One region of the Sporomusa rhizae genome, then DNA from elsewhere that is predicted to be linked to it. Evidence: riboswitches for the same ligand, from Rfam matches in the RefSeq annotation. Region 1 holds a riboswitch; each other region holds the start of a gene.
The links. Region 1 has a riboswitch for S-adenosylmethionine ahead of SRRS_RS02965 (PLP-dependent aspartate aminotransferase family protein). Riboswitches for the same ligand answer to the same signal wherever they lie in the genome.
Positions count from the first base shown of each region.

Region 1 (4,179 bases):
ATGACTAAGCACAATCAAGCCGCCTAAGCTGTGCCCTAAGAGATAGATTGGCAGGCCTTCAAATTCGGGCAAGCTTTTTACCCAGGCTATGACATTTCGCAAATCGGTTTGCCAATTTTTTATTGTAGTATCTGTGGCAAATTCACCATCACTTTCGCCGGAACCGCTAAAGTCAAAGCGAATGGCGATGAGACCTGCGGCCTCAATGGCATTTGCTATATGTAGCATTAGCTGATTGGTGCCGACTTTCTCACTGGTAAAACCATGGCAGCAAATGACGACAGGGGTCTGTGTTACGGTAAAACTATGCGTCTGGATCATAGCAGACAATTTGCGGTGTTGGCTTACTATCCATTCATGTTTTTTCATTCATAATCTCCTCCTCAAATAACTAAAGGCTAAAAAGCGACTTGTATCACTTTTTAGCCTTTAGTTCTCTAATCAGCTATATATTAAGTTTAAAAAAAGGCTAGAGCATAGTTATTTTAAACTATCTTTAGCCTTCAGTTCTCTGATCAGCTTTACCGGTATTTACTATTTTTCATTATGCTAACACTACCTGGGGGTATTGTCAAGAAAAAAATCTTAGCCCAGCTTCCACACTGCTTGGGCAATTTTACTCAAGTCCTTGGGCCAGTAACAAGCAGGGGTAAATTATTTTACCTTCTTTCATTTTACGCAAGCGCTTGTGCTAAATCGGTAATAATATCTTCCACATCTTCAATACCGACCGACAAGCGCAGCAGACAGTCGCTAATGCCTAACCGCTCTCTAATGTCAGCCGGAATGTCGGCGTGGGTCTGTATTGCAGGGAAGGTAATTAAGGATTCGACACCGCCCAAACTTTCAGCAAATTGGAGGACCTTTACCTTGCGCAGTATCTCACCAGGCAGGAGGGGGTGGTTTATTACAAAGGACAGCATGCCGCCATACCCGGACGCCTGGGCGTCTTGAATTTTTTTACCGGGGTGGTCTGCCAGGCCGGGATAATACACTTTATTAACACTGGGATGGGTGGTAAGCCATTCGGCGACAGATAATGCGTTTTTTTCGTGTTGACGCGACCGAACTGCCAGCGTCTTGAGACCGCGGAGCAGTAGCCAGCTATCCTGAGGTCCGAGAATCGCGCCGGTGGCGTTTTGGATAAAACCGATTTTTTCGCACAGAGCTGGATCTTTGGCAACGGCTAGGCCGCAGATAACATCATTGTGCCCGGCTAAATATTTGCTGCCGCTATGAACGACAATATCGGCGCCAAGCGCCAAAGGTTGTTGGAAATAGGGGGATAAGAAGGTGTTATCAACAATAGTATGAATAGGATGGGAGCTATACTTACGGGCTATAGACGTAATAGCCCGGATATCGGCAATTTTCATCAGCGGGTTGGTAGGTGTTTCAAGCAATATAGCTTTAGTGGCAGGCTGTATCGATTGGCGCACATCTTCAAGATTGCCGGTATCGACAAAAGTAGCTGTCAAGCCGAATTGGCTAAATAACTTGTCAAGAATGCGATATGTCCCGCCATAGCAGTCTTCGGTGATAATAAGATGATCTCCTGGCCGGTATAACATAAGTATTGCCGTAATGGCGGCCATGCCTGAGGAAAAAGCAAAACCGGCATGTCCTTCTTCCAGAACGGCTATAGCTTCTTCGACTGCTTGGCGGGTGGGATTTTGGGTGCGGGAATAGTCATAGCCGGTACTACGGCCAAGCTCGGGATGACGGAAGGTTGCTGTCTGATAGATAGGGGTACTGATGGCTCCGGTAGTCCTGTCAGTTACCAGGCCGGCATGGACAATTTTGGTTGCTAATTTCATATAACCCAACTCCTTAATTTATTATGACAATAACGACAAAAACGGCTCTTCCGTAAGAAGAGCCGTCTGCTAAACATAATCACTCATCTTCCGGATTGCTCCGCTGGATTTAGCACCTTGCATAAATGCTGGTTGCTGGGTGTCATAGGGCCAGTCCCTCGACCACTCTTGATAAGTTCGATATTATTTTTAATTTTTAATGAATATTATTTTGACACAATCAATAAAGTTTGTCAATAATTATTTACTAGGCCCTATCCCCTGTGTTCCTCTAACTTTTATGCCGGGCACTAACTACTTTCATTTGTTCAACAAGTAACTTAATTATAATGCCTAAAGTGATGTAAGCGGGGAAAGAATGGAGATTTGTCCACTTTATTGGGACATAAAAGCCTGATTTAACTAATATAGGTTCCATAATAAAACTAAAAATACCCGATAAGACGCAGATTGCTGTGATGAAAGATCTCCAGGTTGCGCAATATTGATAGATAAGTGAATAGATTACTGGAAGCATCATATAATCGATAGCGGTTGAAGGTGGAAAGACAGGTATCAAATTATCTTTACTCCAATAGGCTGTGAGAATGGGTAAGCCACACGAAAATCCTCCCATTTATCTTTATGCAAAAGGCTGAAATACTTGGAAAACAAGTGTTTCAGCCTTTTTAATTGCAGGATAGGGGAATTAGCTAAGTAATCGCAGCCATTATAGTAATTCTTTACATAGGTTTTACATAATTGTAACATTAAGGTTTTTTCCGGGTGCTATACTGAAAGCAAAATCCAGAGGGGGAGGAAGTACATAAAGGTGAAGAAAAATATCCTAAAGATAATAGCTATGGGATTGCTCAGTACCATGCTGCTGGCAGGCTGCGGAGCTCCTGGTTCCACAGGAAATTCGGCGCCGAATGGGAAAAAGGTAAAGATTGAATACTGGCATTGTAATGCAGAGACTCAGGGAGGAAAAACAGTAGAACAACTTGTTAGCGAATTTAATGCCCAGAGCAAAGACGTAGAGGTTGTGGCACGATACAATCCTGATATGTACAAGGGCTTAATGCAGAATCTGCAGGCGGAGGTTGCAACCGGAAAATCACCGGCCGTAGTACAAATTGGCTGGGCATTTTTGGATTACTTTTCTAATAACTTCAGCTATGTTGAACCACAGAAAGTAATTGATGAGAACTTTCCTGAGGATAAAACCTTTTTGCAGGATAATTTTTTGCCCAACGTATTAGGGCTTGCTAAAAACAGCAAAGGGAGTCAGGTAGGTATTCCTTACTCCTTGAGCACTCCGGTGCTTTATATTAACAAAGATCTTTTGCGGCAGGCCGGTCTGGATGAAAACGGGCCAAAAACGTGGGAAGAGTTGATTGTATTTGCTAATACCATTAAAGAGAAGACAGGAAAATACGGTTTTTATATGCAGGAGCCTGCCGATAACTGGGCGCAACAGGCACTTATGGAAAGTAACGGTGCAAGAATGATGACAAATGGCAAGGCAAGTTTTGCTTCTGAAGAAGGTATTCAAGCGTACGAGGCTTATGCAGATATGGTCGCCAATAAGAAATCCGCATTACACATTTCCTGGGGTGAGGGCGTACAGTCTTTTATTAATGGTAATGTAGGCATGTTATATACAACAATCGCCCAGCGTGCAAACATTCAAAAGGGTGCTTCTTTTGACGTTGCAGCAATAAATTCGCCGGCATGGCAGGGCAAGCCGAAGAGACTGCCGGCAGGCGGCTGTTTCCTGGCTATTACCGCTAAGACGAAGGAAGAACAGAAAGCAGCATGGAAATTTGAAAAATTCCTGTATAGCGTTGAATCCATGGCGGCCTGGACTAAGGGTACGGGATATGTGCCGCCGCGTAAAGATGTTGCCACAGCTGAGAACGGATTAAAGAACTTTTTGGTTGAAAATAAAATGATGGCCGCTGCAACGACACAGATGGATGGCGTAGTATCCTGGACTTCTTTTCCGGGAGATGCAGGTCTTCAGGCCGAGCAACTTCTTCTTGATGTAAGGGACCGGATTTTGAACGGCAGCATTTCAGCGCGAGATGGGCTGACGCAAACGCAGGCAAAGATTAATGAACTGCTGAAATAAAAGAAGATCGGGAAGAACAAGTCCGGGTAATCGGTGAATAGGCCCGATGAAAGCGCAGGGAATAGAGGAAAGAACGGTGGCCTAAGAATATATTCTCGAGCCACCGTTCTTTTTAATGGTTGAGATAAGACAATAAAGAGGGTGAAGAAAATAGATAAAAAACAAGTATGGCATAAATTCATTAACAGCAACACTTTGATCGCTTATGGGTTAATTCTGCCTTCTTTACTTGTTTTTTCCGTGTTTATG
Region 1 covers NZ_CP156925.1:649,648-653,826, forward strand. The annotation lists gene SRRS_RS02960 (alpha/beta hydrolase) at 1-369, opposite strand, end outside; gene SRRS_RS02965 (PLP-dependent aspartate aminotransferase family protein) at 675-1,817, opposite strand; SAM riboswitch class I at 1,898-1,995, opposite strand; gene SRRS_RS02970 (ABC transporter substrate-binding protein) at 2,629-3,930, shown strand; gene SRRS_RS02975 (carbohydrate ABC transporter permease) at 4,072-4,179, shown strand, end outside.

Region 2 (4,179 bases), 1.3 Mb from region 1:
GTGTATGTCCCGAGTGTTTGAAGCGGATTCCGGCAGTGAGGGTGTTAAAGGGTAATAATGTCTATTTGAGAAAAAACTGCCCGGAGCATGGCGAGGTTCAAGTCTGTGTGTGGGAAGGAGAGCCTGGGTATCTTGATTGGGTTAACCCGCAGATCCCATCGTCACCAGTGGCATGTGCAACCCAAGTCGACAAAGGCTGCCCGTTTGACTGCGGTCTATGTCCGGAGCACCGTCAGCAAACCTGCTGTGTGTTGTTGGAAGTAACAAATCTATGCAACCTGCACTGTCCGGTTTGTTTTGCCTCTGCTTCAGAGAGCTGCAAGGAGGAGCCTGACTTCAAGGTTATTGAGGGCTGGTACCGAATGCTAATGAATAGTGGCGGCCCGTTTAACATTCAGCTATCAGGTGGCGAACCAACTATGCGTGATGATTTGCCGGAGATTATAGCTTTGGGCAAAACGCTAGGTCTGGTTTTTTTCCAGGTTAATACCAATGGTTTACGTTTGGCGGCAGATGAACAATATGTAGAGAGATTAAAAGCCGCCGGTCTCAACTGTGTCTTTTTGCAGTTTGATGGGATAAGCGACGATGTCTACCTAAAACTGCGAGGGCGGGCACTATTTGACCTCAAAAAAAAGGCAATAGAGGTTTGTGCGGCACATGACCTTGGGGTGGTACTTGTACCGACTCTGGTTCCTGGTGTAAACGACAGTCAGTTGGGTGATATTTTGAAATTTGCCATAAGAAACATGCCGATAGTCAGGGGTGTCCACTTCCAACCTGTAAGCTATTTTGGGAGATATCCCGAAGAGCCTGACGACAGTGGCCGTATTACGCTTCCTAGGGTGCTTCGTGAAATTGAAAAACAGACAAACGGGCAAATGAAAGCAAGTGATTTCCGTCCGCCAGGTGGCGAACATGCCCATTGTTCTTTTCACGCTAACTTTATTTTAATGCCGGACGGGCAAATAAAACCGCTTAAACAAGATTCGGCGAGCGGTTGTTGCTGTCAGGGTAAGCCGGCAACAGAGGGGGCAAAACGCGCCAGGCAGTTTGTTGCCAGGCAATGGTCAGCTCCGAAAATTGGTACTAAGTGCAAGGATCAATTAACTCAGGCGGGTGTTGGAAATACAGCCAGTCTTGATGCATTTCTAGAACAGGTGAATACCTATACGCTTGCCGTTTCGGGGATGGCATTTCAAGATGTATGGAACTTGGATTTGGATCGATTAAAACAATGTTTTATTCATGTAGTCGGGCCAGATAACCGGCTGATTCCGTTTTGCGCCTATAATCTCACTAACCGTCAGGGCGCACCGCTGTATCGGAAGAAACTAGGAAAAGACAGTATAATATAAAAACCAAAAGATGTTATGTTGACACGGAATGATAAACATGATAATATATATAACTGTCGTCGGTAATACAATTTACGCCTCGGTAGCTCAGTCGGTAGAGCAGAGGACTGAAAATCCTCGTGTCGACAGTTCGATTCTGTCCTGAGGCACCATTTAAGCGGAAGTAGCTCAGCGGTAGAGCATCGCCTTGCCAAGGCGAGGGTCGCGAGTTCGAATCTCGTTTTCCGCTCCATTTTTTTTATGGCGACATAGCCAAGTGGTAAGGCACAGGTCCGCAAGACCTTTATCCCCTTGTTCAAATCAGGGTGTCGCCTCCAAATAATGCCGGGGTGGCGGAACTGGCAGACGCAACGGACTTAAAATCCGTCGGAAAGAAATTTCCGTACCGGTTCGATTCCGGTCCTCGGCACCAATATTAAAATAAGTTAGGAGCTGTCTAAAGGCAGCTCATTTTTATTTTTTTGTAAAAAATATGCAAACATGTTGAAAGGTAACTACAGTTCAGTAAGGGTTAATGTTTTGTACCGGGTTCTTTATTAATTGGTTTTGGCTTGGTTGATATATTGACATTTTCTAGATGTTCGTGATAAAATTTATTCAATTTAAAAGAGCTCTTATCAAGAGTGGTCGAGGGACTGGCCCGATGACACCCGGCAACCGGCAGTTTACTGCAGTGGTGCTAAATCCAGCAGGAGTAATCCTGGCAGATAAGAGGAAGGTGTAGACACAGGCCCCTTTCCTCGGAAAGGGGCTTTTTATATTTTCCTCTTGAGCAAGTAAGAACGACTAAGGTTTGTGCCCTTGTTCTAAAGAATTGGCGCAAACAAAGTCTTTTCTTAGATTTACGAAAAGAGTATGGCCATTTGGAGGTGCTGTTTACAATGAGTACTGTTACCCTGACGCGCGAATTAGCGCAAAAAAATGTTCCGGAGAAAAAACATAAGCAACTGCGAATGTGCCAGATCAAACGAATGTCGCCGATGGCAGCCATGTCTAATGTTAAATCGATACTAATAGATGATTCTGGAACAAACAAGGAATTTCAGGTTTCTTATGACAGGAAGATTGCGCTTGTTTCCTTTTTCAATTCTACGCCAGATAACGGTGCTGGAAAGATAGCGAGTGTTTTAGAGTCTGTTGCCGGCTATGGAGCTGTCCTGGATATGGTGTCTATTCAGCCGCACCAAGTGAGTTTTGTAGTCCAGGGAGCTTTTTTAACAAAAGTTTGTGAAGGGCTGGAAAAGCTACAGTATAAGCCTGAGGTTATTGACGATTGTGTTAAAGTTGCGGTACAAACCAAAAACGGACATTCGCTGTTAAATGCAGTAACGGTGGTAGCGGCAGGCTTAGCGCAAGCCCATATTCCCATATTGCGTTTAACTGAATCGTATGGGCTGATTGAAGTTCTAATCAAAAGCAGCCATATTCAGCAAGCCCAGCAGGTTTTAACAGAAAGAAGTGGTTTCTTTGGACACTAAGGAGCAGGAAGAAATGAGAGGAGATCATTCGATGACGGATAGAGGTAAAGGATACAACGAACATAATGAAGTCGGCAGCTTGGCCCCAAGAGAAGAGGCGGGGAATGAAGTTGTTATTATTATTCGTGATGGCAAAGTAGTAACATTTATTCAGAAAGATAGAAATGTGCCGCTCGAAGGCATGTATGGCGACGGAATTTAAATTTCAGAGAGCATCTGTTTAAAGGGACAACAGATGCTTTTTTTTATTAGGATAAAGACTTATGGCATAGCAAATTCGTTTAAAGACAGCTTAAATTCTTTGCAAGAAATGCTGCAAAAAAATATTTCCACGCTAAAAACACAAGGAATTTTCCAAATTGTGTAGAATAACAATATTTAAAATTAAAATTCAGAACGATGTTCGGTATAACCGAACGTAGGCTAGTGAGGAAGAAATAAATTGAGCCAGAATATATCAAGTAATACTGAAAAAAGCAAATACTTAGTTGCATCCGTTGACCGGGCTATCGAATTGCTTTTTATCCTCGAGGGTTCATCGCGCGAAATGGGCGTTACCGAATTAAGCCGGGAGCTCGGAGTGCAAAAAAGCACTGTACACAATTTATTGCAAACCTTATTGGCAAGAGATTTTGTCCGGCAGACCGATACCGGACACTATACCTTGGGTTTTCGACTGATGCCGTTAGGCTTAGCCTGTACAGAACGGCTAAATATCCGCAAGATCGCCTCCCCATACCTTAAAGCTTTGGTGGAAGAAGTTGATGAAGCTGTCTTACTGGCCGTATTATCAGCCGGGCGCCTGACCATTGTGGATAAATTTGAACCAACTCGGCCTGTTTTCATCATTCCGTGTTTTGATTATTGTAATACATTCCATAGTACGGCTTTAGGCAAGGTTTTCCTTGCCTATAATACTGATGAGTTTATTGAAAAAGTGCTTTGCCAGGCATTACCGCAATACACCGCTTGCACCATTAATGACAGACAGGCGCTTACTGAGGAAATTGTTAAAATAAAAGAGCAAGGCTATTCTGTGGCGAGCAATGAGACCATGGAGGGTGTTACTTGTATTGGAGCGCCAATCCTTAATGCCAACGGCAAAATTGAGGCAGCGATTACTGTTTCGGGAACTACGGCTTGTTTCGACAAAGAAAAGTATGAGGCAGTTGCGCAAGTCATGAAAGAAAAGGCAAGATTAATTTCCCAAGAGTTAGGGTATCGTGGTTATTTATAGCCAAGACATACTAGTTTAGACGGAGGGGAATAATGGATATTCAGCGAGAATATCGAGCAAAACTTACGGTTGCCGAGCAAGCAGTCAAAATGGTAAAATCAGGACA
Region 2 covers NZ_CP156925.1:1,935,962-1,940,140, forward strand. The annotation lists gene trsS (radical SAM (seleno)protein TrsS) at 1-1,358, shown strand, start outside; tRNA gene SRRS_RS08650 (tRNA-Phe) at 1,435-1,510, shown strand; tRNA gene SRRS_RS08655 (tRNA-Gly) at 1,516-1,590, shown strand; tRNA gene SRRS_RS08660 (tRNA-Cys) at 1,601-1,675, shown strand; tRNA gene SRRS_RS08665 (tRNA-Leu) at 1,682-1,770, shown strand; SAM riboswitch class I at 1,970-2,072, shown strand; gene SRRS_RS08670 (hypothetical protein) at 2,240-2,836, shown strand; gene SRRS_RS08675 (hypothetical protein) at 2,868-3,038, shown strand; gene SRRS_RS08680 (IclR family transcriptional regulator) at 3,279-4,073, shown strand; gene SRRS_RS08685 (acetyl-CoA hydrolase/transferase family protein) at 4,106-4,179, shown strand, end outside.
Region 2: linked by a shared signal. The riboswitch ahead of SRRS_RS08670 (hypothetical protein) and the one ahead of SRRS_RS02965 (PLP-dependent aspartate aminotransferase family protein) in region 1 are both predicted to bind S-adenosylmethionine.

Region 3 (4,179 bases), 2.8 Mb from region 1:
TCACGAATAATACCTAAATCAAAATTTACATAGCTATCCACACCATAGGCTGTTAAGAGCTTGCGGATGTCGGCAAGGTTACCCAGTGCCGTCCGGCTAAGTTCATTATTTGTTAGCTGGTATGCTTTATTCAGCATTTCGTCCCGCCCATGCAATACCGGAATCTGTTTTAGCAATTCTTGTGCTGCCGGGCTCAGACCACTTTGGTCTAAGAGCTCGCCCAGCCCTACCAAATCGCGGCTAACCATGGCATACTTTACTTTTTGCTGATATTTCGGACTCAGGCCGCTTTCTGCCATAAGGCCGTTGATAAAATCAACTTGGCCCAAACTGATTTGAAAATTAGTCAGCCCGGACTCCAGCATAGCTTCTACAGCCAGCGCCACAACTTCAGCATCCGCGGCCGGGTCAGGCGCTCCCAAAAGTTCAACGCCGGCCTGATAAAACTCGCACTGCCTGCCAGCCTGCGCCTGTTCATGTCTAAAGACGTTATTGAGGTAAAACAGCCTGATAGGCAGAGGAGTTTCTTTCAGCCTGGTGGCCACTACCCGGGCAATTGGAGTTGTCATATCCGGCCTAAGCGCCAAAGTCCGGTTGTTTTTATCAAAAAACTTAAAGACATGCTGTTGAATATCACTCCCTGTACCTACCGTCAGGGTTTCCATATACTCAAAGGTCGGAGTTACAACTTCTGCATAACCCCAGCGGGAAAAGAGTTCCGCCAGCGCGCCTTCGACAATCCGTTTCTGTTTGGCTTCACGCGGTAATAAATCCCGCGTGCCATACGGAATCTGAGGCACGAAATTATTATTATTCATAATTACACTCCATTCTGATCTGCCTGGTCTTCTTCCAGGCGCGCCAAAACTGTCTTATAGCCATCTGCCCCGTAATACAGACAGCGTTTAACTCGGCTGATCGTTGCCGTGCTGGCACCGGTTGCGGCAACAATGTCATCATAAATTACCCCTGCTTTCAACAGCCGGGCAACTTCCAGCCGCTGTGCCATCGATTTTAGCTCGCCAATGGTAGATACATCCTCAAAGAATTGGTAGCACTCTTCTTCGGTTTTCAATGATAAAATAGCGCGGAACAGTTGGTCGGTAATATCGTCTTTTAACTTAGGGTTTGCTGTCATACAGCTACGCCTCCCTGTACATACTTGTTATTACATAGCTTATTCGCTGTTTGCAGAATTTTTCCTTCTTTATTTCTTTTCTTCTTTATTTAATTAAAATACCCTAAAATAAACATTCCCACTTATTTGGCAAATAATACTATTTATTTTTTTGTTGACAGGTCTCTGAGCGCCATGTTAATATAAAGCTCAAGTAAATTACATATTGTTCATCAAGAGCTGGCTGAGGGAATGGCCCAATGACGCCGCGGCAACCATCGCAAACGCGAACGGTGCCAATTCCACAGGATTAATTCCTGGCAGATGAAGAACTGGACAACAAAGCCTCTTCGGACTGCCGAAGAGGCTTTATTTATTTCTGAAAGGAGGAGCACATAAAGTAATTTACATGCAATTTTAAGGAGGATTAATTTTTAATGAAAAAGTTTACTTTACTATTAATTGCCGCCATATTGGCTTTATCCGCTTTTGTTGCCGGTTGTGGCAGCAAACAACCAGCCGCTCCTGCTGCTTCAGATAAAACAACAATCAAAGTGGGTGCAACCGCTGTACCACATGCCGAAATTCTTAATGTGGTTAAACCGCTGTTAGAAAAAGAAGGCATCAATTTGGTTATCGTTGAGATGACCGACTATGTACGTCCCAATATTGCCGTAGCTGAAAAAGAGCTTGATGCTAACTTCTTCCAGCACATTCCTTATCTGACCAAATTTAGCGCCGAACGCAAACTGGATCTCACCTACACTGCCGCAGTGCACATCGAACCAATGGGTATTTACTCCAAGAAAATTAAAAACCTTAACGATCTGCAAAATGGCGCTCAAATCGGTATTCCTAACGACCCTACCAATGGTGGACGCGCATTAGCATTGCTAGCCAAAGCCGGAATTATTAAGCTAAAAGATGGTGCCGGTGTTAACGCTACCATAAAAGATATTACTGAAAATCCTAAAAACGTAAAAATCCGCGAACTCGAAGCTCCGCAACTGCCCCGCTCTCTTGACGATGTTGCCTTAGCAGTGATCAATACCAACTATGCACTTGAAGCCAAACTTGTTCCTACCAAAGACGCTCTGTTTATTGAACAAAATGACTCCCCTTATGTTAATATCCTTACCGTGCGCAAAGGTGACGAAAATCGTCCTGAAATCCAGAAGCTGACAAAAGCTCTGACTTCACCGGAAGTTAAGAAGTTTATCAATGACAAATATCAAGGCGCAGTAGTACCTGCGTTCTAATTGCAACAGGCTTGCACCTTTCTTATAAAAAGGAGCAAGCCTGTTTTATTATCTATTTTCTCTCTACTCCCAATTTTCCGGATTAAGTCCTGCCAGTTCAGGCAACACAAACTTTCCGTCTTTGCGAACCAGCTTGCCGTCAAACCAGATTTCTCCACCGCCGTAAGCCGGGGTCTGAATGCACACCAAATCCCAATGAATAGCCGATTTATTGCCGTTAAAAGCAGTAGCATAGGCATTACCGGGAGTAAAATGAAAGCTGCCGCTAATCTTTTCATCAAATAATATATCCCGCATTGGGTGATGAATATAGGGGTTTACCCCTAAGGAAAATTCACCAATATAACGTGCTCCCTCATCAGTATCCAAAATCTGATTCAAAGTTGCGGTATGATTGGCAGTAGCCTCAACAATTTTCCCCTTCTCAAACCGGAGACAAATATTATCAAAGGCCTTTCCCTGAGTAATAGTCGGGCAATTATAGGTTACAACACCGTTCACCGAGTCTTTGACCGGGGCGGTAAATACTTCTCCACACGGGATATTTCTCAGTCCACAGGATTTCATAACAGGGATTCCACTGATGGAAAACTCCACATCGGTCCCTGGACCGGTTATACGCACCTGATCGGTTTGTTCCATAAGTTTCACCAACGGTTCCTCAGCTGCTGCCAGTTTGGCGTAATCCATATTGCTGACTTTAAAATAAAAATCGGCAAATGATTCGGTGCTCATGCCCGCCATCTGTGCCATGGCAGGTCCGGGGTACCGCAATACACACCACTTGGTTTTAGCAATACGAACATCTGTATGTACCGGCTTCCACCAGTTTTGTTGGTATATCAGGGATTTTTCAGCTGGAATGTCAGACAGCTCATTTACATTGTCATAGGCACGAATAGCAATATACGCGTCCATGTTCTGCATTCGCACAGCTTCCCAACCAGCGATTAAGTCTATTTGCTCTTTATCACATTCAAATAATAATGCCCGCTGTAAAGCCTGGCTCTTGAAAGTTACAAACGGCATACCGCCTGCCTTATAGGCTTCAGATATTAATGCCCGGGCAAGATCTTGCCCGCCGTCAAAAACTTCAATAAGCAGTTTTTCTCCCTTTTGCAGACGAACCGAATAATTAATAAGATTAACCGCCAGTTTTTTTATTCTTTCATCCAACATATGAATTCCTCTCCTTTTTTTGTCAGGCTGCTGCCTTGCCGTCCCCGCCCGACTTCCAGTAAGTTATCTTGCTTTAACAAGTGCAAACGGTAGCGAAGCTGTTGTTCGGTTATATCCCATCCCTGGGTTCTCATTTGGCTAATTATATAGTTTCTGCCGACAGCATAATTGGCTTTTTTTATAGTCTGCAGAATCCCTTGCATTTCATGAATAAACCCCTTACTTACATACGACTGGTACATTGTTTCAAATTCATGATTATAAGCATCTGTAGCCACCTGACTATACTTTTCCTCTCTGTTAAACAACAAATGTTCAGTCAACACAACATCATCGACAATGTGGCCCAAGTACTGTATGACATTTTCAAGTTCTCGAATATTACCAGGCCAGCCATATTGCAGCATAATTTCGATGGCGCCCTGCGAAAACTGAAAAGCCGGTCGTTTAAGCTCATGACATACCCGTTTTATGAACTCCTGTATCAACAAAGGAATATCTTCTTTCCGCTTTCGCAAAGGCGGTATATATAGGGGAAGAACATTTAGACGGTAATAAAGATCAGCCCGGAACAATCCGTCTCCGACCATTTGCTCCAAATTACGGTTGGTAGCGGCAATTACT
Region 3 covers NZ_CP156925.1:3,685,613-3,689,791, forward strand. The annotation lists gene hisZ (ATP phosphoribosyltransferase regulatory subunit) at 1-818, opposite strand, end outside; gene SRRS_RS17460 (YerC/YecD family TrpR-related protein) at 821-1,138, opposite strand; SAM riboswitch class I at 1,345-1,448, shown strand; gene SRRS_RS17465 (MetQ/NlpA family ABC transporter substrate-binding protein) at 1,555-2,376, shown strand; gene SRRS_RS17470 (aminopeptidase) at 2,440-3,555, opposite strand; gene SRRS_RS17475 (sigma 54-interacting transcriptional regulator) at 3,537-4,179, opposite strand, start outside.
Region 3: linked by a shared signal. The riboswitch ahead of SRRS_RS17465 (MetQ/NlpA family ABC transporter substrate-binding protein) and the one ahead of SRRS_RS02965 (PLP-dependent aspartate aminotransferase family protein) in region 1 are both predicted to bind S-adenosylmethionine.